One region of the Allobosea sp. 10N428 genome, then DNA from elsewhere that is predicted to be linked to it. Evidence: riboswitches for the same ligand, from Rfam matches in the RefSeq annotation. Region 1 holds a riboswitch; each other region holds the start of a gene.
The links. Region 1 has a riboswitch for cobalamin ahead of AC1DDA_RS14545 (ABC transporter substrate-binding protein). Riboswitches for the same ligand answer to the same signal wherever they lie in the genome.
Positions count from the first base shown of each region.

Region 1 (9,586 bases):
GCCGGCCATCTCCGTGCCGACCGTGACGAGCCCGGCCCGGCAGGCGGCGGCGGTCGCCGTACGGGGCTCGCCGAGATTGCTGATGACGACGGTCATCGGTGCGTCGAAGGCCTGCACGGCGGCGACGTTGCGCTTGTGCAGCGCCGGGTCATCAGTCGGCTCGACGATGGCGCTCGGGATGATGTCGAGCGAGGAGCCGCCCGAATGCAGGTCGAGGAAGGCGTCGCCGATCGGCAGGATATGGTCGCTGACGAAGGCCGAGATCTGCTGGGTGATGGTGCCGCGCGGATCGCCCGGGAAGGTGCGGTTGAAGTTCAGCCCGTCGACCGGCGAGGTGCGTTGACCGGCCATGACGGCATGGACATTGTTCGCCGGCATCAGGATGAGGCGGCCCTGGACGCGGCCGGGATCGAGATCGCGGATCAGATCGCAGATCGTGATCGGGCCCTCGTATTCGTCGCCATGGTTTCCGCCCTCCATGATCACGGTCGGGCCGGCGCCGTTCTTGATCACGGCGATCGGCACGCGCGTCGCGCCCCAGGCATCGTCATGCGGCGAGTGCGGGATCATCAGGAAGCCGGTCTGCTTGCCCTCCCGGTCGAGATCGACGGTGAGGAAGGCGCTGGAGGGGCGCGGGTTCGGCTTGGGGCGGGAGCTGGTCATGGCGGGCTCGATGGGACGTGGCTTGGGAGCCCTCCCCGAGGAGGGGAGGTTCGAGATAAGCCGTCATGCTCGGGCTTGACCCGGGCATCTCTGGCCAAATGAGGTTCCGACCAGCGCCTTCTGGTCCGGAGATTCTCGGGTCTGCGCTACGCTTCGCCTGAGAATGACGGATATCGGCCCGATTAGAGCGTCGGCAGCGGGTCCATTGGCATGTCCAGATATTTGCGGTGCAGCCGGTCGAGCTCGCCGTTCATCGAATTGAAGAAGATGAAGCCGTCGAGCCAGCGCACGAGATTATGTTGGTCCATCTGCACGCCCATATGGGCCGGGCTGCGGCGGATGACGAATTTGCGCTCGAACTCCTTGTTCGGGTTCTGCTTGGCGAGCGCCTGCGCCACGATCGAGTTGGTTGCGAGCAGATCGGCCTGGCCGGTGATGTAGGCCGCCGCTGCCGTCGCGTCGTCCTCGGTCCGCATCAGGCTGGCCTTGGGGGCCGTGGCCGAGATGGCGAGCTCCTGCGTCGTGCCCTTGGCGGCGGCGACACGCGCGGAGCCGATCGTCTCCGGGCTGCTCACCGTCGAATTCTTGGCGCCGTAGACCGCCAGGAAGGTATTGGCGTAGGGCGCCGTGAATTGGATCTGCCGGGCGCGCTCAGGGGTCAGGCCCATCACCGAGATGACGATGTCGACCTTGTCGGTCATCAGGAAGGGGATGCGGTTGGCGCCGGTGATCTGCTGCATCTCCAGCTTCACGCCGAGACCCTTGGCGACCATTTCGGCCATCTCGATGTCGAAGCCGATCGGCTTGCGGTCGGCATCCTGGGCGCCGAAAGGCGGCGCGTCGAGCGGCACGCCGATGCGCACCACGCCCTTGGCCAGGATGTCCTGAAGCTTGTCGGCCTTGGCCTCCGCCGCACCGAAGGCTGCGACCGCCAGGGCGGCTAAACCTGCGAACAATGAACGCATCGTCTTTTCTCCCCTCGTTGATGTCGGTTTGTGCTTCCGCCTCAGTGCAGGACAGCGCTGAGGAAGGTCTGAAGCTCCGGCGTCTTCGGCTCGGCCAGAACGGCAGCGGCCGGGCCCTGCTCGTGGATGCGCCCCTCATGCATGAAGACGACGCGCGAGCCGAAGCGGCGGGCAAAACCCATTTCATGCGTCACCAGGATCATGGTCATGCCTTCCTGCGCGACGGATTCGAGCACCTTGAGGACTTCACCGGTCAGTTCGGGATCGAGGGCGGAGGTGACCTCGTCGAACAGCATCAGCTTCGGCCGCATGGCGAGCGAACGGGCGATGGCGACGCGCTGCTGCTGGCCCCCGGAGAGCTGCGCGGGATAGGCGTCGAGCTTGTCCTCCAGCCCGACGCGGGCGAGCACCTCGCGCGCCACCTCGCGGGCGGCCTGCGGCGCCTGCTTCTTCACGACGCGCGGGGCGAGCGTGATGTTGTCGCAAACCGAGAGATGCGGGAACAGGTTGAAGCTCTGGAAGACGATGCCGACCTCCTGCCGCAGCTTGCGCAGATTGGTCTTGGGATCGTTGACCTGCATGCCGTCGACACGGATCACGCCGGCCTGCACCGGCTCCAGCCCATTGATGCAACGGAGCATCGTGCTCTTGCCCGAGCCGGAGCGGCCGATCACGGCGATGATCTCGCCCTTGGCGACGTCGAGCGTCACATCCTTCAGCACCTGGACGGCACCGTAACTCTTGTTGATCCCATGGATTTCAACGAGCGACATCGAGCTTCCGCTCGATCGAGCGGCTCCATTGCGTGAGGGGGAAGCACATTGCGAAATAGATCGCGGCGACAGTGATGTAGACGGCGAAGGGCTTGTAGGTGCCGGCCGCCGTGAGCTGCCCCTCGCGGGTGATCTCGACAAAGCCGATCACTGCGGCGAGCGAGGTATTCTTGATCAGCTGGACGAGGAAGCCGACCGTCGGCGGGATCGCGACCCGGATCGATTGCGGCACGATGATGTGGCGCAGCTGCTCCCATAGCGAGAGCCCGAGCGAGGCACCGGCCTCCCACTGCGTCTTCGCGATCGAGACCAGTGCGCCGCGCCAGATCTCGCCCAGGAAGGCGCTGCCATAGACCGAGAAGGCGGTCGCGGCGGCAATCCACGGATTGACCGAGATGCCGATCAGCGGCAGGCCGAAGAAGATCACGAACAGCCAGACCAGCAGCGGCGTGCCCTGGACGATGTGGATATAGGCCGCCGAAACCCAGCGCAGCGGCGCGAAGGGCAGGATGCGGGCGATGGCGATGAGGATGCCGATCAGCGAGGCGCCGATGAAGGCGGTGACGGTGAGCGCCAGCGTCCAGCGCGCCGCCGCGATCAGATACATCACATCGATGAGGCCGAATTCGCGGATCATCGCCTGACGAACGCCCAGTAGTAGATGCCCGCGAACAGGCCGCGGAAGGCAATCGCGAGCCCGAGATAGAGCACGCCGATGACGGTGTAGACCTCGAAGTCGCGGAAGGTGCGCGACTGCACGATCGAGGCCGCGTGGAAGAGGTCCTCGACCGAGATCTGCGAGACGACGCTGGTCGCAAGCATCAGCAGCACGAACTGGCTGGCGAGCGCCGGGAACATCGCCTTCAGCGCCGGAAACATCACGACATAGCGGAAAACCTGCAGGCCGGAGAGACCGAGCGAATGGCCGGCTTCGACCTGCGCCTTGGGCACGGCCTCGAGCCCGGCGCGGACGATCTCGGTGGTATAGGCGCCGAGATTGACGACGAGCGCGATGATCGCGGCGGTGAAACCGTCGAGCCTCAGGCCGAAGCTGGGCAGGCCGAAGAAGATCAGGAAGAGCTGCACCAGCAGCGGCGTATTGCGGATGATTTCGACATAGCTGCCGACGATCCGGCGCAGCCAGGCCGGGCCATAGACGCGGGCCGCCGCGCAGGCGATGCCGATGACGAGGCCGCCGATCATCGCCGCGGCGGACAGCAGCAGCGTGACCCAGACGCCGTCGAGGATCGATTCCCAGGCCGCGAAAACGTCACGGAACTGCAGGCCATATTTCATGCCCGGCCGCCTTGCGGCTGTCTCGCAGCGTTGTTCGAACGCGCGATATGATCAGGCCACCGCACCATCCGCCTCCCCTTTACGAGGAGGCTAGGTTTGTTTCTTATTTGATGTCAAGCTTCATATATGAAACAGGAAGATATGAGCGACCTGCCCGACTCCGAGAACGGAGACAAAAGTTCCTACGCGGCGCCCGCGCTGGAGAAGGGGCTCGACATCCTCGAGCTCCTCGCCGAGGTCGGCGAGCCGCTCTCGACGCGCGAGATCGCCGAGCGCCTCGCCCGCTCGAAAAGCGAGATCTTCCGCATGGTCTTCGTGCTGCAGCAGCGCGGCTATCTCGCCCGCGAGGCCGGCACCGACCGCCTCGCCCTGTCACGCCGATTGTTCGACCTCGGCATCCGCACGCCGGGCGGGCGCCAGCTCACCTCGATCGTGCTGCCGCTGATGGAGCGCTTCAGCGAGGATAGCGGGCAGGCCGCGCATCTCGTCGTGCTGAGCCGGGCGCAGACCGTGGTGCTCGCGACCACCTCCGGCCATCTCGACGCCAGCGTCATCGTGCGGCCGGGCTATGGAAGGCCGGCGCTCGATGCGAATTCGGGCCTGCTTATCCTCGCCTTCCAGAGCGAGACCCGGCGCCGGCAATTGATGAAGGAGGCCTCCGAGGCCGACCGCGACAAGCTGGAGAGCGACGAGACCAATCGCATCCTCGCGGAAATCCGCGCCACCGGACATCGCGTCGCGCCGAGCCGCGACATCATGGCGGTGACCGACATCGCCTGCCCGGTGATCGGCCCGAGCGGCCATGCCGAGGCGGCGATCCTCGTGCCCTGCCTGCAGCGGCACGGCATCGCGACCGATGAAGCGGCGATCCTGCTCGCGCTCAAGGCCTCCTGCCGGGAGGCGGGTTCGCAGCTCTCGCTCTGAGAAAGTCCCGATTGAGAACGCCGTTGCGACCAGCGCGAGAGGCCTTGACGGTCGCAGTCTTCGGGTGATCCCCTCCTGCCGAAACAATGGGCTTCGCGTGGCTGCCGACAGCACCGATTCCCGGTCGCCGCCGTTCAAACCATCAGGAGATCGTCATGGAGATCATGCGCGCGGGCTCGCGCCCATCCGGAAAAGGACCGGCCGACTGGTTCACCGGATCGGTCCGGATCGACCCGCTGTTCAATCCGCATGCGCCGGAGCGCGTGCAGGGCGCGAGCGTCACCTTCGAGCCGGGGGCGCGGACGGCCTGGCATACGCATCCCCTCGGCCAGACGCTGATCGTCGTCAGCGGGGTCGGCCGGGTGCAGCGCTGGGGCGGTCCGATCGAGGAGATCCGGCCCGGCGACGTTGTCTGGTTCCCGCCCGGCGAAAAGCACTGGCACGGCGCGGCGCCTTCGACCGGGATGACCCATATCGCCGTTCAGGAAGCCGAGAACGGCAAGGTCGTGGAGTGGCTGGAGCAGGTCTCCGACGACCAGTATGGCGGCTGATGGCCGGCATAGTGGGGCGAAACGATGAAGCCTGAGCTCTCCAGCCTCCTGCGCGAGGCCCGCCACGTTCTGCTCGACACTCCGACGCCGCTTCAGCGGCTGCACCGTTTCGAGGAGAAGCTCGCGCGGCCCGGCATCTACGCCAAGCGCGATGATCTGATGCCGATCGCGCTCGGCGGCAACAAGCTGCGGAGCCTTGAATACTGGCTGGGGGACGCGCTGCGGCAGAAGGCCGATATCCTCCTGGTCGGCGGCGGCGCCAGCTCCAATCTCTGCCGTCTGACGGCCGCGGCGGCCTCGCTCGTCGGGCTCGACTGCCTCGTCCTGCACAATGCGGCCGACACGCAGGAGAACCGCCAGGCCTCCTTCCTCAACCGGCTTTTCGGCGCGGAGTTGCGCTTCCTCGGACCTGTCGATGAAAGCCAGCGCAACGCGGCGCTTGCAGCGGCCGCCTCAGAACTCGCCCGGCAGGGCCGGACGCCCTACATCGTCGGCGATCCCGTGCTGGGCGCGATGGGTTATGTCCGGGCCGCCTTCGAGCTTCACGAGCAGTCGCAAGGTGAAGAAGCCCCGATCAAGCATGTCTTTCTTGCCGGCTCGATGGGGCCGACCGAGGCTGGCTTCCTCTTCGGCAACGCCCTGCTGGGGCACCCCTTCCGCATCCATCTCGTCAGCGTCGAGTATGCGCTGACGGAGCTGGCGGGGCGTGTCCGGGCGATCTACGAGGGCCTGCGGGAGCGAACGGGGCTCGACGTCGACTCGCTGGAGGCCGCGCCCCTGCATTATCACATGGGCTATCTCGGCGACGGCTGGGGCGCCCCGACTCCGGCCTCGGAAGCGGCCATCCTGAGCTTCGCGCGCACCGAGGGCATCCTGATCGAACATGTCTACACCGCGAAGACCTGCGCCTGCTTCCTCGAGCGGCTTGCCGATGGAGGGATTGCCAGCGGCGAGCCCGCTTGCATTCTCCATACCGGCGGCACCGCCGCGCTCTTCTCGCAATTCAGCCTGTTCCGGACGCTGACCTAACGTCGTATCGCTTGACGGGCTTCGGCACCGCTCTATGGTGCCGCTCGATCGAGGTTCTCCGGGTCACGCCCGGAGCTAAGAGGGAATTCGGTGAGGCGCTTCCCGCGCCAATGCCGAGGCTGCCCCCGCAACTGTAAGCGGCGAGCCCTCCGTCCATCGTCCACTGGCGCCCTGCGCCGGGAAGGCCGGGCGGATCAGGCGTCGACCCGTGAGCCAGGAGACCTGCCGCGATCGCAAGGCGTCTTTCGGGCGGGGTGTTCCGGAGGGGTGCGCGTCGGCGGCCGGCTCCAGAGCTGCGCCTTCCGGCCGTATCCATCGAAGCTCCCCCGCCTCATCTCGGAGAGCGATGAATTCCATGTCCATGATCTTCGGCCGGGCCGCCACAAAGGCCGCGACACGCTTGACGCGTCCACGTCGTGCGACCTATGAGAAATGCAACATTGTTACATCTTGTGAACATCGCGCCGAAACCTCCCGGTTTCGCCGACGCGGTGCCCGCGTCAGCCCGGTTGCCCGCATGCGTCCCGCCTTTTCGCTGCTGCCCGCCCTCTTCGCCGCCGTAGCCGGCCTTGTCCTGTTCGCCGCGCCGGTTGCCGCAGCGCCGACGCAATATCCGCTGACGCTGGAGAATTGCCGGGAGACCATCACCTTCAACGCCGCGCCCAAGCGCGTCGTCGCGATCGGCCAGACCCAGACCGAGATTCTCTACGCGCTCGGCCTCGGAGACCGGGTGGTCGGCACCGCCGTCTGGTTCTCGCCGGTGGCCAAGCCCTACGAGGCTATCAACGCCAAGGTGAAGCGCCTCGCCGACAATGATCCGAGCTTCGAGGCGGTGGTCGGGCAGGAGCCCGATCTCGTCACCGCGATGTTCGAATGGCATGTCGGGCCGAACGGCATCGTCGGCAAGCGCGACCAGTTCCACAAGGTGAAGGTGCCGACCTATGTCTCGCCGACCGATTGCGTCGGCAAGGATAATTCCGGCCCCGGCGACGGCGTGCGCAAGCAGATGTTCTCGATGGAGCTGGTCTATCGCAACATCCGCGAGTTCGGGCAGATCTTCGATGTCTCCGACCGGGCCGAGACGCTCGTCGCCGAGCTCAAGGCGCGCGAGGACAGTGCGGTCGAGCAGGTCGCGAAGCTGAAAGCGCAGGACGTCCCCGTCGTCGTCTGGTTCTCCAGCAAGGACATCAAGGGCGACGGCTTCATGGCCGGCAGGAACGGCGTGCCCGCCTATATCCTGTCCAAGCTCGGGGCGCGCAACATCATCACCACCAATGAGGAATGGCCGCTGGTCGGCTGGGAGAGCATCGCCGCCGCCAACCCGGCCGTGATCGTCACCGTGAAGATGGACCGGCGCCGCTTCCCCGCCGACGATATCGAGAAGAAGCTCGCATTCCTGAAGACCGACCCCGTTGCCAGCAAGCTCGACGCGGTGACGAACAACCGCGTCGTGATCATCGACGTGGGCGCGACCCGCGCGGGGCTCGATACGGTCGATGGGATCGAGACGCTCGCCAAGGCGATCGCCAGCTTCGGCCTCACCCCTTGAGCCACGCCGCCCACGGCCCGAACTGGCCGGCGCGGATCGGCATCGCGCTCCTCTCGCTGATGGCGCTCACCGTCTCGGTGGCGCTGGCGGTGACAATCGGCGAGATGGCGATCCCGTTCGATGTCGCACTCAAGGCGCTCGGCAACGGGTTGTTCGATCTCGGCCTGCCGGTCGGCGCGATCCAGCAGGGCGTCATCTTCGACTACCGCCTGAGCCGGGCGCTGATGGCGGGGCTATGCGGCGGGGCGCTGGCGCTGTCGGGCGTGATCCTGCAGGCCCTGCTGCGCAACCCGCTGGCCGAGCCCTATATCCTCGGCATCTCGGCCGGCGCCTCCACCGGCGCCGTCGCGGTGCTGATCCTCGGGGTCGGCATCGGCGGCATGGCGGTCAGCCTGTCGACCGGGGCCTTCATCGGCGCCTGCGCGGCGCTTGCCGTCGTCGCGCTGCTCGCGGCGGGGGCCGGCGGCGCGAGCGACCGCGTCATCCTGGCCGGCGTTGCCGCCTCGCAGCTTTTCAACGCCGCGACCGCAACCATCGTGACGACCCTCGCCAGCGCCGAGCAGGCGCGCGGCGTGATGTTCTGGCTGCTCGGCAATTTCGGCGGGGTGCGCTGGCCTGATCTGTGGATCGCGACCCCGGTCGCGCTGATCGGCTTCGGCGTCTGCATGCTGCACGCCAAGGCGCTCGACGCCTTCGCCTTCGGCGCCGACGCCGCGGCTTCGCTGGGCGTGGCGGTGATGCGTGTGCGGATCGTCCTGTTCGCGACGACCGCCGTGATGACCGCCGCGATGGTCAGCATCGTCGGCACGATCGGCTTCGTCGGCCTCGTCATCCCCCATGCCGCGCGCTTCCTCGTCGGCTCGGGCCATGCCCGGCTGCTGCCGGCCAGTCTCGTCATCGGCGCCATCTTCATGATCCTCGCCGATATCCTCTCGCGCGTGCTGGTGCCGCAGCAGGTCCTGCCGATCGGCGTGGTCACCGCGCTGTTCGGGGCACCGGCCTTCGCGCTGATCCTCTACCGCGCCCGGAAGCCGGCATGACGCTCGCAACCCAAGATGTGCGCTGGGGCGCCGCCGGACGGATGATCGTCGACGGCGTGACGCTTCATGCCGCTCCCGGCCGCATCCTCGGCCTGATCGGCCCCAACGGCTCGGGCAAATCGAGCCTACTCCGGCTGCTCTGCCGATTGCGCAACGTGGCGAGCGGCGTCGTGACGCTCGATGCGCGCGACATCGCCGCCGTGCCGCGCCGCGAATTGGCGCGCCGGCTCGCCTTCGTCGAACAGCAGGCCACGACCGAGATCCAGCTCTCGGTCTGCGACGTGGTGCGGCTCGGCCGCACGCCGCATCGCGCCGCGCTCGCCTCCTGGGCCGCTGCGGACGAGGCCGCCGTCAACGAGGCGCTCGCCCGCGTCGGGCTCGCCGAGAGGCACGAGCAGCTCTGGCACACGCTATCGGGCGGGGAGCGCCAGCGTGTCCACATCGCCCGGGCGCTGGCGCAGGAGCCGAGCGAGCTGATCCTCGACGAGCCGACCAACCATCTCGACATCCAGCACCAGCTCTCGATTCTGACGCTGATCCGGCGGCTCGGCATCACCTGCATCGTCGCGCTGCACGATCTCAACCTCGCCGCGCTGTTCTGCGACGAGATCGCGCTGCTGCATCACGGGCGCCTGCTGGTTGCGGGCGCTCCGGAATCTGTGCTGACGGAGGAGACGATCCGCGAAGTCTTCGGTGTCGCCGTGGCGATCCGGCCGGGCACCACCGGACGCCGCCATATCGAGTATCTGGTCGATCTGGAGCGCGGCGAAGCGGGCGCGTGACGGCCGGCACCAAT
Region 1 is NZ_JBFTIC010000004.1:89,079-98,664, forward strand. It holds gene AC1DDA_RS14505 (succinylglutamate desuccinylase/aspartoacylase family protein) at 1-663, opposite strand, end outside; gene AC1DDA_RS14510 (transporter substrate-binding domain-containing protein) at 846-1,628, opposite strand; gene AC1DDA_RS14515 (amino acid ABC transporter ATP-binding protein) at 1,670-2,401, opposite strand; gene AC1DDA_RS14520 (amino acid ABC transporter permease) at 2,388-3,038, opposite strand; gene AC1DDA_RS14525 (amino acid ABC transporter permease) at 3,035-3,697, opposite strand; gene AC1DDA_RS14530 (IclR family transcriptional regulator) at 3,839-4,621, shown strand; gene AC1DDA_RS14535 ((R)-mandelonitrile lyase) at 4,777-5,172, shown strand; gene AC1DDA_RS14540 (1-aminocyclopropane-1-carboxylate deaminase/D-cysteine desulfhydrase) at 5,197-6,201, shown strand; cobalamin riboswitch at 6,236-6,445, shown strand; gene AC1DDA_RS14545 (ABC transporter substrate-binding protein) at 6,719-7,750, shown strand; gene AC1DDA_RS14550 (FecCD family ABC transporter permease) at 7,810-8,790, shown strand; gene AC1DDA_RS14555 (ABC transporter ATP-binding protein) at 8,787-9,572, shown strand.

Region 2 (9,586 bases), on a different contig from region 1:
CCTGGCCGGCGGCATCGACCTCGCGATAGATGCCCTGAATCTCGACATCGAAGCCGGGAAAGGCGTTGAAGCTCGCCTCGAACATCTTGAGGTAGTCGATCATCGGCTTGGCCCGCGCGCAAAGCCTTTCGCCCGGGACGATGGTGGCGATGCCCGGCGGATAGACGACGAAAGGCGTCACCGCGATGCGGTTTTCGATGGCACCGATCGGCAGGTAGTCGACATCATTGCGCACGAGGCAGCGCGCCGCGTCATGCGGCGACATCGCCATCTCCGGCAGGTGCTCGGGCGAGAACTGCCGATTCTGCAGCCTGCTGACGTCATGGTCGCGGAAGAAGCGGTGCATCTCGCCGCAGAGATCGCGCAGCCGCACGCCGGCATAGCGGCCCGGCCGGCGGCGGGAGAACTCGGGGATGGCCTCCTCGAGCAGCGCGTTGTCGTCATGCAGCTTCTTGAAGGCGACGAGACCGCTGATCAGCGTGCCGGCCTTGCTCGCCTCGACGCCCGGCGTCAGCAGGAAGAGGAGCGAATTCAGGTCGTTCTTCTCGGCGACGATCCGGTTCTCGCGCAGGAACTGCGCGACGACCGGTGCGGGAATGCCGTGCTCGGCATAGGTCCCGGTCTCGCGGTCGAAGCCAGGCGTCAACAGGGTCAGCTTGTTGGGGTCGGTCATGGCGAAGCCCGACTCCATCCGCGTGAAGCCGTGCCAGCTCGCATGGGGCGCGAGCTGCCAATAGGCCGGATGGCTTGCGAGCTGGTCGGTCGCGACCATTTCCCAGGCGACATCATGGACGGCGCCCTCGCGCGAGGCGTCGGCGATGCTGACCCGATCCGGCACGAAGGGCTCGAAGAACCAGCGCCGCTCGGGCCTCGTCTCCTTCTCCTCGAATTCGCGCCTGACCGCCCGGATCTTCTTGCGGAGCTCGATGCCGAGCCGGATCGTGTCGTCCCAGAGCACCTCTCCGGAACGGCCCTTCATCATCTGCGCGCCGACGTCGAGCGAGGCGAACAGCGGATAGAACGGCGAGGTCGAGGCATATTGCATGAAGCTCTCGTTGAAGCGCCGGTGCTCGACGCGCCGCTTCTGGCCCCTGATGTGCCGATCCTTCATGTGGATCTGGGACGCCTGGCTGAAGCTCGCGAGCTGCTTGTGCGTCGACTGGGTCGCGATGATGCCGGGGGACTCCGGGCCGAGGCCGGAGAGGCCCATGGCGAAGCGGCCCGCATAGAGCGGATGGAACTTCATGAAGCCGGCCCAGGCTTCGTCGAAGAGGATGTAGTCGCAGAGGTGGCCGATCCGGTCGAGGATCATCTGTGCGCTGTGGATCGTGCCGTCATAGGTGCACTGCTCGACCACCGCGACACGGAACGGGCGCGGCTTCTTCCAGGCGTCGGGGTCCTTGATAAGCGGATTGGTACGGATGCGCTCGCGCAGCGCCTCCTCGTCGAAGCTCTCCCAGAGCATCGGGCCGATCAGCCCCCAGGCGTTGCGCGCGGTCGGGATATAGACCGGAATGCCCCCGGCGATCAGCAGCGCGCCGTGATGGGCCGCCTTGTGGTTGTTCCGGTCGAACAGCACGAGGTCGCCGTCCGAAACCAGCGCGGCGAGCGCGACCTTGTTGGAGGTCGAGGTGCCGTTCAGGACGAAATAGGTCTTCTCCGCCCCGAAAATTTGCGCCGCTTCCTTCTGCGCCTTCAGGGCCGGGCCCTCATGGGTCAGCAGGTCGCCGAGATCGAGCACGGAATTGTCGAGGTCGTCGCGGAACACAGCCTCGCCGAGATGCTCCATGAAGACGCGTCCGATCGGGCTACGGCTGTAGAAGACGCCGCCATTGTGTCCCGGGCAGGTCCAGAGATGGTTGCCTTCCTCGGCATAATCGACGAGCGCGCCGAAGAACGGCGTCTTCAGCGTCTCGGCATATTGCTTGAGACGGCTGATCAGGCTCTTGGCGATGAAGGGCGGCGTCTCCTCCGAGAGAAAGATGTAGCCGTCGATGAAATCGAGCACCTCGACCGGCACGTCCTCGAAGCGCTTGCGGCGGATGAGCAGGATGATCGGGAAGTCGAGGCCGCGCCGGCGCATCAGATTGATCAGCGCGGCAGTCTTGCCCTCGAGTCCCTTCTTGCCCCAATCGACCACCATGCAGCCGATGGCGGCATCGGTCTGGACCGCGATCTCGGCATCTTCGAGCTTGCGCGCCTTGACGACCTCGAAGCCCGAGCGCTCGATCTCCTCGATGATCTGGTTGAAGCGGATCCCTTCGAGATCCTCGGCATCGAAATTCGGCGTCGCGAACAGAAAGGTGAAGCGCCTGAAATAATCCATGCCGTCTCCGCTGGCGTGAACTCACGACACTGAGTGAGTCTTGCGACAATCCGGCGACCAACGATGCAACTGCATCAGCGAGGTCCCGGTGCCCCATCTTTCCCCGGAATTCAGGCCAAAGATGCGCAGCCCCGGCCGGAACGTCGGCTGGCCCCAATCCTGCCTCGCCGGAGACTGTAGCAGATGATGATCTGCTGTCGCTGCAGCGCGCCAACCCGGTTTGACGCGGCCGCATTTCCGCCCTAATCGTCGCCGCGACGGTTCCTTCACGGGATCAAAAGGGAACGCGGTGCGGGCGGATTTCTGCCCCATGCCGCGGCTGCCCCCGCAACTGTAAGCGGCGAGCCTTTCGCCAGACGCCACTGGGACCTCGGACCTGGGAAGGCGGCGTGAAGGCACCGACCCGCGAGCCAGGAGACCTGCCGTCAGCCGTGGTCACACGCGAACACGTTCGGACGGGGTGCGCCGATCGCTGATTAGACTGTTTGCCGCCTCTCGCGCGGCCGATGGGAGATCGCGTTCGCGGTGACGTGCCACTGACGTCAACCGCCCGAGGTCTCCATCGTGAACGTCTTCTCTCCAGCCGCAGGACGCGGCCGCCCGCTGCTTTCCGCCTCCCTTCTCGCCCTCACCTGCTCTGCCCCTGCCCTGGCGCAAAGCGACGCCGGCCCCGTCGCGCTCGACGAGATCGTGGTCAGCGCCACGGGGACGCCGACCCCGGCGCGCGAGATCGCGAGCTCCGTCACCGTCATCACTGCGAAGGAGATCGAGCAGCAGCAGCGCCGTACCCTGCCGCAGGCGCTCGCGACGGTGCCCGGCATGAACATCGTGCAGACCGGCGGGCCGGGCGGCCAGACCTCGGTCTTCATGCGCGGCACCAACTCGAACCACGTCAAGGTGCTCATCGACGGAATCGAGGCCAACGACCCCGCGACTCCCAACCGCTCCTTCGATTTCGGCTCGATGCTGACGGACGACATCGAGCGCATCGAGGTGCTGCGCGGCCCGCAGAGCGGCCTCTACGGGGCCAACGCGCTCGGCGGCGTGATCTCGATCACGACGAAGCGCGGCGAGGGTCCACCAAAGGCAACGGCACGCGTCGAGGCCGGCTCTCACGGCACCTTCAACCAGTCTGCCGGCTTCAGCGGCGGCGACGACCGCTTCAACTACGCCTTCAACGCCGCCCACTTCCGCTCGGACGCGACCGATGTGACGCCGCCGAACCTCGTCCCGCCGGGCCGGCGCATCAACCCCAATGCCTTCGACAACTACAGCTATTCAGGCCGCGTCGGCGCTGCGCTCAGCGACACGCTGACACTGAACTGGATCGGCCGCTATCAAGACGGGCAGCTGCGTTTCACCAGCGACACCGGCTTCCCGAGCCGACCTGCGCCCTATCGCTCGCTGCAGAACTATGCCCAGGCCTTCACCCGCGGCGAGGTCGTCTGGGACCCGTTCGGCGGGCGCTTCGTCAACACCTTCGGCATCTCCTACACCAACCAGGACCGGGCGACGCGGACGGCGAACGGAACGACCGGCATCCTCGGCCTGCCCAACGCGAATCTGGGCGAGCGCACCAAGCTCGACTGGCGCGGCAATTTCGAGATCGCCAAGGGCCACAACCTGCTGATGGGCCTGCAATACGAGCGCGAGCGCCTGGATACCACGGGCCTCGTCGCCTCCAACGGCAACAAGGCGGGCTTCCTCGAATATCAGGGCAATATCCAGGACCGCTTCTTTCTGGTGGCCAATATCCGACGCGACGACGACGACAGCTATGGCGGCCACACCACCTACCGCATCGCCCCGGCGCTGATCATCCCCGGCACCGAGACCAAGCTGAAGGCGAGCTACGGCACCGGTTTCAAGGCGCCGACGCTCAACGAGCTCTTCGTCGACTATCGCCCCGGGTTCAATTTCCATGGCAATCCGAACCTGAATCCGGAAGAAAGCCGCGGCTGGGATGCCGGCTTCGAGCAGCCGCTTTTCGACCGGAAGCTGCAGTTCGGTGCAACGTGGTTCCAGAACGACATCGACAACCTGATCGTCACCAACGCCACCTTCGATTCCTATGCGAATGTCGGAAAGGCCAGAACCAAGGGCGTCGAGGCCTTCGCCGCGCTGGAGATTTCGCCACAATTCCGCATCCGCGCCGACTACACCTTCACCCTCGCCAAGGACGAGATCGCGCGACAGGAGCTGCTGCGCCGGCCGCGACACAAGGCGAGCGCAACCGCGACATGGACGCCGACCGACAAGCTCACGCTCTCGGCGACGCTGCTCTATGTCGGCTCCTGGGTGGACGGCAATCGCGACTTCTCGGTCGCCCGAATGAACGCGAAGGGCGCGACGCTGGTCAATCTCGCGGCCGAATACAAGGCGACCGACAAGCTCACCGTGTTCGGCCGCATCGACAATCTCTTCGATAAGCGCTGGGAGAACCCCGTCGGCTTCCTGGTTTCGGGCTTTGGTGCCTTCGGCGGCATCAAGGTGGCCATCGGCGGCTGAGGGCGCGCCGCGCCCGGCGCGATTTGCGCGTCCTTTGCCATGGCGGCCTCCGCCGCCATGGCAATCGGCGTTGCGCCGGACGATGGCACACGCGACCGCTACGCCCGGCGCGGGCTGCCGCGAATGCGCCGGTCGGTTCAGCGCTTCTCGATCTCCGCCAGATAGGTCCGCATAGCCCATTCAGGCCCGTGCCAGGAGGCGCTGCCCTTGCCCTGCAGCTCCGGCGCGTCCTTCCAGCCCGGCTCGATGCCGGTCATGTCCGGCAGCAGATGGGCGATGCCCTTGTGGCAGTCGATGCAGGTCTTCTCTCCGGTGACCAGGAAGCGGCTGTGGATCTCGGCCGCCCGGCGCGTCTGCTTGGTGAAGTCCATCGCGACCGAGGAATGGCAGTTGCGGCATTCGAGCGAGTCGTTCGCCTTGAGCCGCGCCCATTCGTGCTTGGCGAGCTCGAGCCGATGATTGAGGAACTTCTCGCGCGTCGAGATCGTGCCGAAGATCTTGCCCCAGACTTCCTTGGAGGCCTGCATCTTGCGGGCGATCTTGTCCGTCCAGTTATGCGGCACATGGCAGTCCGGGCAGGTCGCGCGCACGCCCGAGCGGTTCGAGAAATGCACCGTCGATTGCAGCTCCTGATAGACGTTGTCGCGCATCTCGTGACAGGAGGTGCAGAACTTCTCGGTATTGGTGATCTCCAGCGCGGTGTTGAAGCCACCCCAGAAGAGCACGCCCCCGACAAAGCCGCCGAGGGTCAGGAAGCCGAGCGGCAGATAGGCGCTCGGCCGGCTGATGATGCGCCAGAAGCGCACGACGACGCTCCAGCACCAGAGACAGAAGGATTTGAGCCTGGCCATGATCCGTCCCGCCTAAGGCTTCCGGCCGACGTCTTTGGCGTCCTGGAACCGGTTCTGGACGAGCGGCGCGACATCGGTCTGCTGGACATGGCAAGCGGTGCAGAAATAGCGCCGCGGCGTCACGTCGGAGAGCACCTGCCCGTCGCGATCCTGGAAATGGGTGATGCTGATCATCGGCGCGCCCGAGCCCTCGGTGAACTCACGCTTGTGGCAGTCCATGCAGCGGTTGGTGTTGAGAGTAAGCTGGTAGCCGTCGATCGAATGCGGGATCACCGGAGGCTGCTCCGGATAGTTCCGCATGCGCCTGACGTCGTCGACGATCGGCCGGCCGAGTGCCGGCACCCGTTCGAGCGCCATCGGGTCGGCCGTTCCAGTCAGCCGCGGCACGATCTTCACCGGCGCCCCCTCCTGCGAGAAGGCGGCGCCGAAGGCGAGGACGAGGCCCGCCGCCATGGCGGCCCCGAGGAAGGTCCGCGAGCGCATCAGCCCGAGACCGGTGCGATCTTGACCGCGCATTTCTTGAAATCCGTCTGCTTGGAGATGGGATCGGTGGCGTCGAGCGTCGTCTTGTTGATGAGCTGGCTGGCGTCGAACCAGGGCACGAAGACCACGCCGGGCGGCATGCGGTTGCGCCCGCGCGTCTCGACGCGGGTGCGCATCTCGCCGCGGCGCGAGATCACCGTGATCTCGGCGCCCTGGTTGAGTCCGCGCTTGCGGGCATCCTCCGGGTGCATGAAGCAGCGCGCGCCGGGGAAGGCCTTGTAGAGCTCCGGCACGCGCATGGTCATCGAGCCGGAATGCCAGTGCTCCAGCACGCGGCCGGTGACCAGCCAGAGATCGTACTCGGCATCGGGCGATTCCGCAGGCGGCTCGTAGGGCACCGCGATGATGCGGGCCTTGCCGTCCTTGTTGCCGTAGAACTCGATGCCCTTGCCGGGCTTCACATAGGGGTCGAGCCCCTCGCGATAGCGCCAGAGCGTCTCCTTGCCGTCGACCACCGGCCAGCGCAGGCCGCGAACCTCATGGTAGAGCTCATAGGGTCCGAGATCATGGCCATGGCCGCGGCCGAAGGTGGCGTATTCCTCGAACAGGCCCTTGTGGACGTAGAAGCCGAAATCCTTCGACTCCTGATTGTCGTAATCCGGGCTGATCTCGGAGAGCGCGAACTTGTCGACATTGCCGTTGCGATAGAGCACGTCGAACAGCGTCTTGCCGCGATAGTTCGGGTTGGCGTCGAGGATCTCCGCCGGCCAGACCTCGTCCGTGGTGAAGCGCTTCGAGAACTCCATGAGCTGCCAGAGGTCCGAACGCGCCTCGCCCGGCGCCTGCACGAGTTGGTGCCAGACATGGGTGCGCCGCTCGGCATTGCCGTAGGCGCCCTCCTTCTCGACCCACATCGCCGCCGGCAGAATCAGGTCGGCGGCCAGCGCCGTCACCGTCGGATAGGCGTCGGAGACGACGATGAAGTTCTCCGGGTTGCGGTAGCCCGGATAGGTTTCGTTGCTGCTGTTCGGCGCGGCCTGCAGGTTGTTGTTGACCTGAATCCAGTAGAAATTCAGCTTGCCGTCCTTGAGCATCCGGTCCTGCTCGACGGCATGGTAGCCGGGCTTCTCGGGGATGATCCCGTTCGGGACGCGCCAGATCTCCTCGGCATGTTTGCGATGCTCGGGATTGACCACCGTCATGTCGGCCGGCAGGCGATGGGCGAAGGTGCCGACCTCGCGCGCCGTGCCGCAGGCCGAGGGCTGGCCGGTGAGCGAGAACGGGCTGTTGCCCGGCTCGGAGATCTTCCCCGTCAGCAGGTGCAGGTTGTAGACGAGCTGATTGGCCCAGACGCCGCGCACATGCTGGTTGAAGCCCATGGTCCAGAGCGAGACGACCTTGCGCTTGGGATCGGCGTAGAGCTCGGCGAGTTGCTCCAGGAAGCCGGGCTCGACCCCGGTGAGGGCCGAGACCTTCTCCAGCGTGTAGTCCTTGACGAAGGCGGCATAGGCCTCGAAATCGATCGGCGTCGTCGCGGTGGGATCCGCAGCCTTCTTCGCCTTGACCTCGCGCGGGTCGTCGGGCCGCAGGCCATAGCCGATGTCGGTCGCCCCCTTCACAAAGGTGGTGTGCTTGCCGACGAAGTCCTTGTTCACCCGGCCCGTCGAGATGATGTGGTTGGCGATGTAGTTCAGGATCGCCAGATCGGTACCCGGCTTGAACACGATCGGGATGTCGGCGAGGTCCGAGCTGCGGTGCGTGTAGGTCGAGAGCACCGCGACCTTCACATGCGGCTGACCGAGCCGGCGGTCCGTCACCCGCGTCCACAGGATCGGGTGCATCTCCGCCATGTTCGAGCCCCAGAGCACGAAGGCGTCGGCATGCTCGAAATCGTCGTAGCAGCCCATCGGCTCGTCCATGCCGAAGGTGCGCATGAAGGCGTAGGCGGCCGAGGCCATGCAGTGGCGGGCGTTCGGGTCGAGATTGTTGGAGCGGAAGCCGGCCCGCATCAGCTTGGTCGCGGCATAGCCCTCGAAGATCGTCCACTGCCCGGAGCCGAACATGCCGAGCGCGGTCGGCCCCTTGGCCTTAAGCGTCGCCTTGGCCTTGGCGGCCATGGTGTCGAAGGCCTCCTCCCAGGAGACCGGCGTGAACTCGCCGTCCTTGGCGTAGGCGCCGTTCCTCTTGCGCAGCAGCGGCTGGGTCAGCCGGTCGCTGCCGTACATGATCTTGGAGAGGAAATAGCCCTTGATGCAATTCAGGCCGCGATTGACGTCGGCCTTCATGTCGCCATGGGTGGCGATGACGCGGCCTTCCTTGACGCCGACCATCACACCGCAGCCGGTGCCACAGAAGCGGCACGGCGCCTTCGACCATTTGATCTGCAAGGTGTCGACGCCGCCGGTGACCGGCTGGGCATCTGCCGGAACGCTCATATTGGCGGCAAGCGCGGCGACGCCGGCCGCCTGCGCCTTCAGCATCTCGCGACGGGACAGGGTCATGGGGTTACTCCGGGGTCGTCGAGGGTTTCGAGGTCTTCGATCTGCTCGAACACCATGTTGGCCGAGAGCACGCCGTCGATCAGGCTGATCGCGGCCAGCCGGTCGCCGATGACGCCGGTGCTCGATCCCTCCAGCACGATCACGATCTTGCCGTTCTCGACGCGATGGATCTCGGTCTCCGGCAACTCGCGGATGCGGGCGAGCACCGCATCGACACGCGCCGGCAGGGCCGAGACGACGGCGCTCGAAATGTGATGGAAGCGCGGGCGCGATGGCTCAGCCATGGGGTGCCTCCGGCGGGTGCGCTCCGGCGCTGATGGCCCCGGCCGGGCAGCCCGCAATGCAGGCGCCACAGCCGCTGCAGAGATCGGCAGCTAGCTCCGGCAGGGCCGGCCCGCCAAGCCGTGGACGAAAGCGGATCGCGCTCTCCGGGCAGGCATCGCCGCAGCTCTGGCAGACGATGCCGCGGCTGGCGAAGCATTCCGGCCCGATCACGGCGACATGCTCAAAGGCCGCAATGGCGCGATCGAAGACCGGCTCGGGGCAGGCGTCGGCGCAGGCGCCGCAGAAGCTGCATTCGCTTCCACTGAAGTCGAGGCCGGCCCGGCCGGACTCATCGAGCACGATAATGTGCTGCGGGCAGGCGGGCAGGCAGGCGCCGCAACCGGTACAGGCCGCAGCGATCGACGCGGCACGGGACCAGGGTGGGCGAACCCTGTCTGGCAATGAGAGGCGCCGGCCGGTCAGGAAGTTGCGGCGCCCGCGATCAATGGCGGTGCGTTCCATGGCCCGGCCTCAATGCGGAGGTCCGGGCGGACCGACAATCAGCTGGAACATCCAGACCAGGAAGCCGTAACCGCCGACGACGCCGATAGCCACAATTGGCCAAATGAGCACCGCCAGCGTGAGGAAAGCCA
Region 2 is NZ_JBFTIC010000001.1:673,599-683,184, forward strand. It holds gene AC1DDA_RS03100 (Orn/Lys/Arg family decarboxylase) at 1-2,326, opposite strand, end outside; cobalamin riboswitch at 2,569-2,767, shown strand; gene AC1DDA_RS03105 (TonB-dependent receptor plug domain-containing protein) at 2,891-4,834, shown strand; gene AC1DDA_RS03110 (cytochrome c3 family protein) at 4,972-5,685, opposite strand; gene AC1DDA_RS03115 (nitrate reductase cytochrome c-type subunit) at 5,698-6,201, opposite strand; gene napA (periplasmic nitrate reductase subunit alpha) at 6,168-8,669, opposite strand; gene AC1DDA_RS03125 (chaperone NapD) at 8,666-8,953, opposite strand; gene napF (ferredoxin-type protein NapF) at 8,946-9,455, opposite strand; gene napE (periplasmic nitrate reductase, NapE protein) at 9,465-9,586, opposite strand, start outside.
Region 2: linked by a shared signal. The riboswitch ahead of AC1DDA_RS03105 (TonB-dependent receptor plug domain-containing protein) and the one ahead of AC1DDA_RS14545 (ABC transporter substrate-binding protein) in region 1 are both predicted to bind cobalamin.

Region 3 (9,586 bases), on a different contig from region 1:
CGCAGGGCAGCGTGCTTGTCGTCCGCAACTCCGTCGCGATCGTTCCCGATGTCGCCGGTGAGGTGATCGACGTTCCCGTTCAGGCCAATCAGCCGTTGAAGGCCGGCGACATCCTGTTCCGGATCGATCCGACGCCTTTCCAGTCGCAGGTCGACGCCATCCAGGCGCAGCTTTCGCTCCAGGAGACGCGCCTTGCCCAGATGACGCAATTGCAGACCCAGGGCACCGGCCGCGCCTTCGATGTCGAGGAGCGTCAGGCTTCCGTTGCTCAGCTCCGGGCCCAGCTCGACGGCGCGAAATGGAATCTCGACAAGACGACAGTCCGCGCACCGGCCGACGGCTATGTCACGAATGTCGCGTTGCGCAAGGGCGCTCGCGTCTCCAGCCTGCCGCTCTCGCCGGTCATGGCCTTCATCGACACGGCAGACACGATCACGGGGGTCGAGATCAACCAGGTCGATTCGCGCTATCTCGCGCCGGGCCAGCCGGTTGAGCTCACCTTCAAGATGACGCCGGGAACGGTCCAGGCCGGCAAGGTCGAGAGCATTCTGCAGGCCGTCTCGACCGGACAAGTCCAGACCTCGGGTGCCGCCGTTACGCCGAGCGCGATCACGGCCGCTCCTTTCGTGGTGCGCGTGAAGCTCGACGACGAAGCCTTCGCCCGTTCTCTGCCGGCGGGCAGCACAGGCACGGCGGCGATCTTCACCGACCGGGTCAAGCCGGCCCATCTGATCCGCAAGGTCCTGCTGCGGCAGATCGCGATCACCAACTACATCAATCCCTTCTGAACCGAGGAGACCATGATGAAGCACGTTGCAAACGCTCTTTCCCTGCTCGTGGCGATCCTGATGCTGGCGCTGCCGGCCAGCGCGCAGCAGGGCAATCTTGGCCCGGCGACGGGCAGGGTCCATATCGAGCAAGTCCAGGTCGCGTTCATCGGCTCTGGCCAGGTGGGTGGCGGCACGCTCAACTTCCGCAAGCGGAATTACGGCATCACTGTCGGAGGCCTCGGCGTCGGCGGCATCGGCGCATCGAAGCTGACGGCGAACGGAACCGTCTATGGGCTGACCCGGCTCGACGACTTCCCGGGCGCTTATCTCCAGCTGCGTGAAGGCTGGGCGCTTGGCGGCCAGGGGCGCGGCACGCTCTGGCTGCGAAACGACAAGGGCGTGACCCTGAAGCTGGCCACCCGCCGCAAGGGGCTGCAGCTTTCGCTGGGCGCGGACGGCGTGCTGATCGGCTTCAAATAACGAGAAAACCCGCGCAGATCAGGGTCCGCGCGGGCTGCCGACTTCCCGGATCGGCCTCGGCACCGAATGCGGGGTGGCCGGGCGTCCTCGCTTCGGCCTCGTCGGCGGCCTTCCTCAGCCCTGAGCTGGTGCCGGCGCCGCGGGAGCGCGCACCAGCGGCACCATCTGGTCGCCCCAGTTGCCGCTGCCGTCATGAAAGCGGGAGGCCCGCACCAGTTCGATCGAAATGCCTGCCTCGACCGCGCGCTGGACGGCCTCATTGAGGCGGTGAACCGCATCCGCAAGGCGGTGGATGGCGCGATCCTCGGTGGAAAGTTCGGCCTTCGGGACGATCTTGAATTCCGGCTGGGACATGACGGCCTCCCTCTGGTTGATGGGGCAGAAGCCGGCGCGGGAGCGCGCCGGCCGATTGGATCAGGCGGCGGCGAACTGGTTCATGGTGTTGGCGTGGCCGCCCGCCTTCAGCGCGCGCTCGCCGGCGACCATTTCCTTGAAGCTGTCGCCGAGATCGGAGCCGACTTCGTGCTGGTGCTTCACCGCCGAGATCCCGCGCCGGATTTCCTCGCGTTGGACGGTGTTGACATAGGCCTTCATCCGGTCCGCCCCGAAATAGCCGCGGGAGAGCTCGTCGACGCTCTTCGCGGTGAGGTGGAAGGTCGGCAGCGTGATCAGGTTGTGGAAGACGCCGGCCTCGGCCGAGATATCGACCTGGAAGCAGGCGAGCCTCTCATCGGCCTCGCGCCCGAGCGCGCTGTCGTCGAAATCGGGGCCCATCAGCGCATTGTTGTCCGGGTAGTCCTCGGCCTTGATGCGACCGTCCTTCAGCCATTCGGCCCGGACCTGCTTGCGCAGGTTCAGCGTCCAGTTGAACGAGGGCGAGTTGTTGTAGGCGAGCTTGGCGCTCGGTGCCGCCTTGCGGATTTCAGCGACCATTGCAGCGATCTCGTTGACGTTGGGCGTGTCGGTCTCGATCCAGAGCAGGTCGGCTCCGCCGTCGTTGATGAAGGCGATGCAGTCCTCGATGACGCGCGCGCGCCCCGAGCCTTCCTGGAACTGGAACAGGCCGTTGGGCAGCCGTGCCGGCTTGACGAGCTTGCCGTCCTTCCAGAGCGCGACGTCGCCGTCGCGTAGCGGCGCCTCGGCCGTCACCGGCTCGGTCTTGAGCCATTTCGTATATTCCGCCGCGAGGTCGCCCGGCTGCTGGCTGACGGGGATCTTCTGGGTGAGGCCGGCGCCGAGGCTGTCGGTGCGGGCGACGACAACGCCGTCGGTCACGCCGAGCTCCTCGAAGGCGAGGCGGCAGGCGCGCAGCTTCTCGATGAAGTCCTCGCGCGGCACCGTGACCTTGCCGTCCTGATGGCCGCACTGCTTGGCGTCGGAGACCTGGTTCTCGATCTGCAGGCATGAGGCCCCGGCCCTGATCAGCTCCTTCGCGAGCAGATAGGTCGCATGCTCGTTGCCGAAGCCGGCATCGATATCGGCGATGATCGGCACGACATGGGTCTCGAACGTGTCGATGGCCGCGATCGCCTCGGCCTCGGCCTTGGCGTCGCCCGCCTCCCGCGCCGTCTTCAGCGCACGGAACAGGTCGTTCAGCGCGACCTCGTCGGCCTGGCGCAGCGAGACATAGATCTCCTCGATCAGGTCGGCGACCGCCGTCTTCTCATGCATGGACTGATCCGGCAGGTGGCCGAAGCGGTTGCGCAGGCCGGCAATCATCCAGCCGGAGAGATAGACATACGCGCCCTTGGCCGTGCCCCGCAGCCGCTTGACCGACTTGATCATCTGCTGGGCGTGGAATCCCGACCAGCAGCCAAGCGACTGCGTGAATTGCGATGGGTCGGCGTCGTAGATCGCCATGTCGCGGCGAACCACGCTCGCCATGGCGCGGGCGATGTCGAGATGCGTGTCGAAGCTGTTCTGCTGCCGCAACTGCACGATATCATCCACCGCGACGCCGCCGGGGCCGAAGCCGGAGGGATAGCGGGCCAGAAGCTCGGCCCTCAGTTCCGAATAGGTTTTGCGGGGAGCCGCCTGCGCCTTGGCGGCGGTGTTCGTCCCGCGATGTCCGGCGACTGGGTCGAAACCGATCACATCCATTGCGAAAGCCCTCTCGTTTGATAAGAATGACTCACACAATATTCGCTATTGCTGCAGCGCAAAATGATTGAAAATGTGAAATAATGCGAACGGCATAGGACCTGTTTGCGAATTTTGCGAATGGAACTTGCCTATGAAGAAGGTCTTTGCGGGCGTCCGCCTCAAGCGCCTGCGCGAAGAGCGCGGCTTGACCCAGCTCGCGCTCGCCCAGGCGCTCGAGGTGTCGCCGAGCTATCTCAACCAGATCGAGAAGAATCTGCGCCCGCTGACCGTCCAGGTGCTGCTGAAGATCAACGCGGTCTTCGGCGTCGACGTCCAGCTCTTCTCGGAAGGGGATGAGGCGCGGATGGTCGCCGACCTGCGCGAGGTCTTCGCCGATCCGGCCAATGGCGATTCCGTGAGTGTCAGCGAGATTCGCGAGGTGGTGGAGAACATGCCCGCGCTCGGCCGGGCGGTCGTCGCCCTGCATCGGCGCTACCGCAACGCGCTGGAGCGGGCCGATGCGATGGCGGGGGAACTCGGGCTCGGCAGCGGCGGCGAGGCGACCTTCCGGGCGCTGATGCCGCATGAGCAGGTGCGGGACTTCTTCTACGCGCACCACAATCATTTTTCCGAACTCGACGAAGCGGCGGAGCGCATCTTCGATACGGCGGATTTGAAGGTCGGGCAGGTAGCGGAGGGGTTAGCCCGCCGCCTCGATCGCCGGCATGGCGTCCGTATCCAACTCTCCAACGACATGGCGGGGCAGGCCCAGCGGCGCTATGATCCGAAGGAGCGCCGACTTCACCTTTCGGCTCTCCTCGATCCCGGACAGCGCGCCTTCCAGATAGCCACGCAGATCGGCTTCCTGGAAATGGAGGAGGCGATAGGGCGGCTGGCCGAGGAGGCTGCGGCCGGGGCGGCGGAGGTGCACGCGCTCGCCCGCATTGGCCTCGTCAATCATTTCGCCGCGGCGCTGCTCATGCCCTATCGCACCTTCCTCGATGCAGCGGAGGCCGAGCGCTATGATATCGACCGCCTCGCCCGGCGTTTTGGTGTCGGCTTCGAATCCGTCTGCCACCGCCTGTCGTCGCTGCAGCGGCCGGGGGCGCCCGGCGTGCCGTTCTTTTTTGTCCGGGTCGACCGGGCCGGCAATATCTCCAAGCGGCAATCCGCGACCGATTTCCACTTCTCGCGGGTGGGCGGAACTTGTCCGCTCTGGAACGTCTACGAAGCCTTCGCGCAGCCCGGGCGCATTCTGACGCAGACCGCGCAGATGCCGGACGGGCGGACCTATCTCTGGATCGCCCGCACCGTGAACGATGCGGTTGGCGGCTATGGCGACATCGGCAAGACCTTCTCGATCGGGCTTGGCTGCGATATCCGCCATGCGAGCCGCCTCGTCTATTCGAAGGGGCTCGATCTGGGCGACCCGAGCGCGGCGACGCCGATCGGCGCCGGCTGCAAGGTCTGCGAACGCTCGAACTGCCCGCAGCGGGCTTTCCCGCCGATCGGCAAGCCGCTCGCCATCGACGAGCGCATGCACGGCTTCGTGCCGTACAATGCCGTGTAAAGCCCATCATACTGGACGCTGTGGTATGCCTTCCCGGCCGAAGGCGGCGATGATCGAAAGCGCGAATGAAGGGCATAGCGACCTATTGACACCGGAACGGCGTTGACCACTAGATCTGGTGGTCGATGGTCTCTCGAATCGCAAGATCGAGAGCTAAGAGGGAACCCGGTGAGACACCGGCGCTGCCCCCGCAACTGTAAGCGGCGAGTTCGCGTCCACGATTGAGTCACTGAGACCGCAAGGTCTTGGGAAGACGGGACGAGAGCGCTGACCCGCGAGCCAGGAGACCTGCCGCGACACCATGAACGTCCACGGGCGGGGTGTCCCGGTGGTGCGCTGGCAGGTCACGATCCTCGAGGTCGTGCGCCCTTTCCAAGCGTCCGCTCTGGCCTTTGCCCCCAACATTTGGGGTTGATGCCGATGTCTCTTTCTCTCGAAGCCGAACGGCCTGCCGCCGTTTCCCTTGCCGTGAATCCTTCGGAGAGGAAGGCACCCGGCAGTGAACCCGGATATCAAGTCATCCGGCGCAACGGCGCGGTGACGCCGTTCGACCCTTCGAAAATCTCGGTCGCGCTGACCAAGGCGTTTCTGGCGGTCGAGGGATCGAACGCCGCCGCTTCGCGTCGTATCCACGAAGCCGTCGCGGAAATGACCGAGCAGGTCGTTGCAGGACTGACCCGCCGCGCCGCCACCGGCCGCACCTTCCATATCGAGGACGTGCAGGATCAGGTCGAGCTCGCGCTGATGCGCGGCGAGCACCACAAGGTCGCTCGCGCGTATGTCCTTTATCGCGAGGAGCGTGCCAGGGAGCGGGCAAGGGCGGTTGCCGAGACGCAGCCTGTCGCCTCCGCGGCGCCCTTGCTGCACATGAAGCTCGCCGACGGGACGCTCGTCCCGCTCGACGCTGCCCGCTTGGAGAAGGTCGTGCGCGAGGCCTGCGCGGGTCTCGACGGCGTCTCGGCCGAGCCAATCCTGACGGAAGCGCGCCGCAACCTCTATGACGGCATCTCGCTCGACGAACTCGCGCTGGCACCGATCCTGGCCGCGCGCACCTTGATCGAGAGCGAGCCGAACTACGCCAAGGTCTCGGCCCGCCTCCTGCTCGACAAGCTCCGCCGCGAGGCGCTGAGCTTCGTCCGCGGCAGTGCCGAGCAGGCGACGCAGGAAGAGATGGCCGCCGGGTACGGCGAGTACTTCACCGCTTATCTCAAGACCGGCATCGAGAACGAGCTGATCGATCCTGAGCTCGGCCGTTTTGACATTTCCCGCATCGCGGCTGCGCTGAAGCCCGAGCGCGATCTCCAGTTCGACTATCTCGGCTTCCAGACGCTCTACGACCGCTATTTCCTGCATGTCCGGGGCAACCGCTTCGAGCTGCCGCAGGCCTTCTTCATGCGCGTCGCCATGGGCCTCGCCATCCGCGAGATCGATCGCGAGGCGCGGTCGATCGAGTTCTACGATCTGCTCTCATCCTTCGATTTCATGGCATCGACGCCGACGCTGTTCAACTCGGGCACGCTGCGTCCGCAGCTCTCCTCCTGCTTCCTGACCACGGTCGCCGACGATCTCGACGGTATCTTCAAGGCAGTGAAGGACAACGCCCTGCTCGCCAAATATTCCGGCGGGCTCGGCAATGACTGGACGCCGGTGCGGGGCTTGGGCGCCCATATCAAGGGCACCAATGGCGAGAGCCAGGGCGTGGTGCCGTTCCTGAAGGTCGCCAACGACACCGCCATCGCCGTCAACCAGGGCGGCAAGCGCAAGGGCGCGGTCTGCGCCTATCTCGAGACCTGGCATGTCGACATCGAGGAGTTCCTCGATCTCCGGAAGAACACCGGCGACGATCGCCGCCGGACCCACGACATGAACACGGCGAACTGGATTCCCGACCTGTTCATGCAGCGGGTCGAGGCCGGCGGTGACTGGACGCTGTTCTCGCCGGATGAGGTGCCTGACCTGCACGATCTCTATGGCAAGCCGTTCAAGGCGGCTTACGAGGCCTATGAGGCGAAGGCTGCCAGCGGCGAGATCAAGGTCTTCAAGCAGATCAAGGCTGTCGATCTCTGGCGGCGCATGCTGACCATGCTGTTCGAGACCGGCCATCCCTGGATCACCTTCAAGGACGCCTGCAACCTGCGCTCGCCGCAACAGCATGCCGGGGTGGTGCATTCCTCGAACCTCTGCACCGAGATCACGCTCAACACCTCGGCCGACGAGGTCGCGGTCTGTAATCTCGGCTCGGTCAACCTCGCCGCGCATGTCACGGCGGAGGGGCTCGACCGGCCGCGGCTGGCTCGGACGGTGACAACCGCGATGCGGATGCTCGACAACGTGGTCGACATCAATTTCTACACAATCCCCGAGGCGCGCCGCTCCAACCTGCGCCATCGGCCGGTCGGGCTGGGCCTCATGGGCTTCCAGGATGCGCTGCAGACACTGCGCTTAGCTGCAGCGTCCGAGGATGCCGTCGCTTTCGCTGACTCTTCGATGGAGGCGATCAGCTTCCATGCGATCTCGGCCTCGGTCGATCTCGCCGCCGAGCGCGGCCGCTACCCGAGCTTCGAGGGTTCGCTCTGGTCGAAGGGCATCCTGCCGATCGACTCGCTGGATATCCTCTCAGAGGCCCGCGACGGCGATGTCGAGCTGGATCGCTCCGCGACCCTCGATTGGGAGGGCCTGCGCGAGCGGGTGAAGACCACCGGCATGCGCAACTCGAACACGATGGCGATCGCGCCGACCGCGACGATTTCCAACATCGTCGGTGTCTCGCAGTCGATCGAGCCGTCCTATAGCCAGCTTTACGTCAAGGCGAACATGTCGGGCGACTTCACCGTGGTGAATGCCGGGCTCGTCCACGACCTGAAGGCGAGGGGGCTCTGGGACGAGGTCATGGTCTCCGACCTGAAATATTACGACGGCAAGGTCAGCCAGATCGATCGCGTCCCGGCCGATCTCAAGGCGCTCTATGCGACCTCGTTCGAGATCGATACGAGCTGGCTGATCAAGGCGGCGGCGCGCCGGCAGAAATGGATTGATCAGGGGCAGTCGCTGAACCTCTACATGGCCCAGCCCTCCGGCCGGAAGCTCGACGAGGCCTATCGTCTGGCGTGGCGGCTCGGTCTGAAGACGACCTATTACCTGCGGGCGCTGTCGGCGACCCATGTCGAGAAATCGACCCTGAAGGGTACCGACGGCAAGCTCAACGCCGTCTCTGCCACCATGCCGGTTGCCGCGAAGGCGGCCCAGCCGATCCTCGTCGATATCCCGCTTGAGAACGGCATGGCCGTGCCCAACGCTTGCTCGATCGACGATCCGACCTGCGAAGCCTGCCAGTAACGGCCGCCTTCATCGCAATCCGCGTCATTCTCGGGCGAAGCGAAGCGCAGACCCGAGAATCTCTGTCCGAACGAGGCGCCGGAGCCTCCGTGTCATGAGATGCTCGGGTCAAGCCCGAGCATGACGCCCCGCACTCCATTGAACGGAACATCCCATGCTCGACTGGTCCGACACCAAGCCGGCGACCCCGGCCGACCCCGCCATCCTGACCAACCCATCGCCCGCGCCCGATGCCACCGGCCTCGGCGAGATCGACCGCAATGGCGGGCGCGTCACGGTCGACGAGAAGCGCATGATCAATGCGCGCGCCGACGTGAACCAGCTCCTGCCGCTCAAGTACAAATGGGCCTGGGAGAAGTACCTCTCCGGCTGCAACAACCACTGGATGCCGACCGAAGTCTCGATGCAGGCCGACATCGCGCTGTGGAAGTCGAAGGATGGCCTCAGCGAGGACGAGCGGCGCATGCTCAAGCGCAATCTCGGCTTCTTCGCGGCATCCGAGAGCCTCGTCGCCAACAACATCGTGCTGGCGATCTACCGCCACCTCACCAACCCGGAATGCCGGCAGTATCTGCTGCGCCAAGCCTTTGAGGAGGCGATCCACACCCACACCTTCCAGTACATCGTCGAGAGCCTGGGCCTCGACGAGGGTGAATTATTCAACATGTACCGCGAGGTGCCCTCGATCACCGACAAGGCGGCCTGGGTGCTGAAGCACACGCAGAGCATCGAGAACCCGGAGTTCTGCACCGGCACGCCGGAGAACGACCAGGCCCTGCTGCGCGACCTGATCACCTTCTACGTGATCTTCGAGGGGATGTGGTTCTACACCGGCTTCGCGCAGATCCTCTCGCTCGGCCGGCGCAACAAGATGGTGGGGATCGCCGAGCAGTACCAGTACATCCTGCGCGACGAGTCGATCCACCTGAACTTCGGCATCGACGTGATCAACCAGACCAAGATCGAGAACCCGCATCTCTGGACCAAGGCCTTCCAGGACGAGGTGCGCGGCATGCTCCGGGAAGCCGCCGAGCTCGAGGCCGCCTATGGCCGGGACACGATGCCGAGGGGCTTCCTCGGACTGAATGCAGCCCTGTGCGAGCAGTACATGCACTTCATCGCCAACCGCCGCTGCGCCCAGCTCGGGCTGACGCCCGTCTTCGCCGAGACCGAAAACCCGTTCCCCTGGATGAGCGAGGCGATGGACCTCAAGAAGGAGAAGAACTTCTTCGAGACCCGCGTGATCGAGTACCAGAACGGCGGCGCGCTGAGCTGGGAATGAGGATGACCGGCGAGGCGGCCTGATATGGCGGCGCCGACGAGCCGGCCATCGAGCGCATCATCGCGG
Region 3 is NZ_JBFTIC010000007.1:30,260-39,845, reverse strand. It holds gene AC1DDA_RS20295 (HlyD family secretion protein) at 1-788, shown strand, start outside; gene AC1DDA_RS20290 (hypothetical protein) at 804-1,250, shown strand; gene AC1DDA_RS20285 (hypothetical protein) at 1,365-1,604, opposite strand; gene AC1DDA_RS20280 (isocitrate lyase) at 1,665-3,350, opposite strand; gene AC1DDA_RS20275 (short-chain fatty acyl-CoA regulator family protein) at 3,484-4,902, shown strand; cobalamin riboswitch at 5,011-5,212, shown strand; gene AC1DDA_RS20270 (ribonucleoside-diphosphate reductase subunit alpha) at 5,323-8,238, shown strand; gene AC1DDA_RS20265 (ribonucleotide-diphosphate reductase subunit beta) at 8,393-9,520, shown strand.
Region 3: linked by a shared signal. The riboswitch ahead of AC1DDA_RS20270 (ribonucleoside-diphosphate reductase subunit alpha) and the one ahead of AC1DDA_RS14545 (ABC transporter substrate-binding protein) in region 1 are both predicted to bind cobalamin.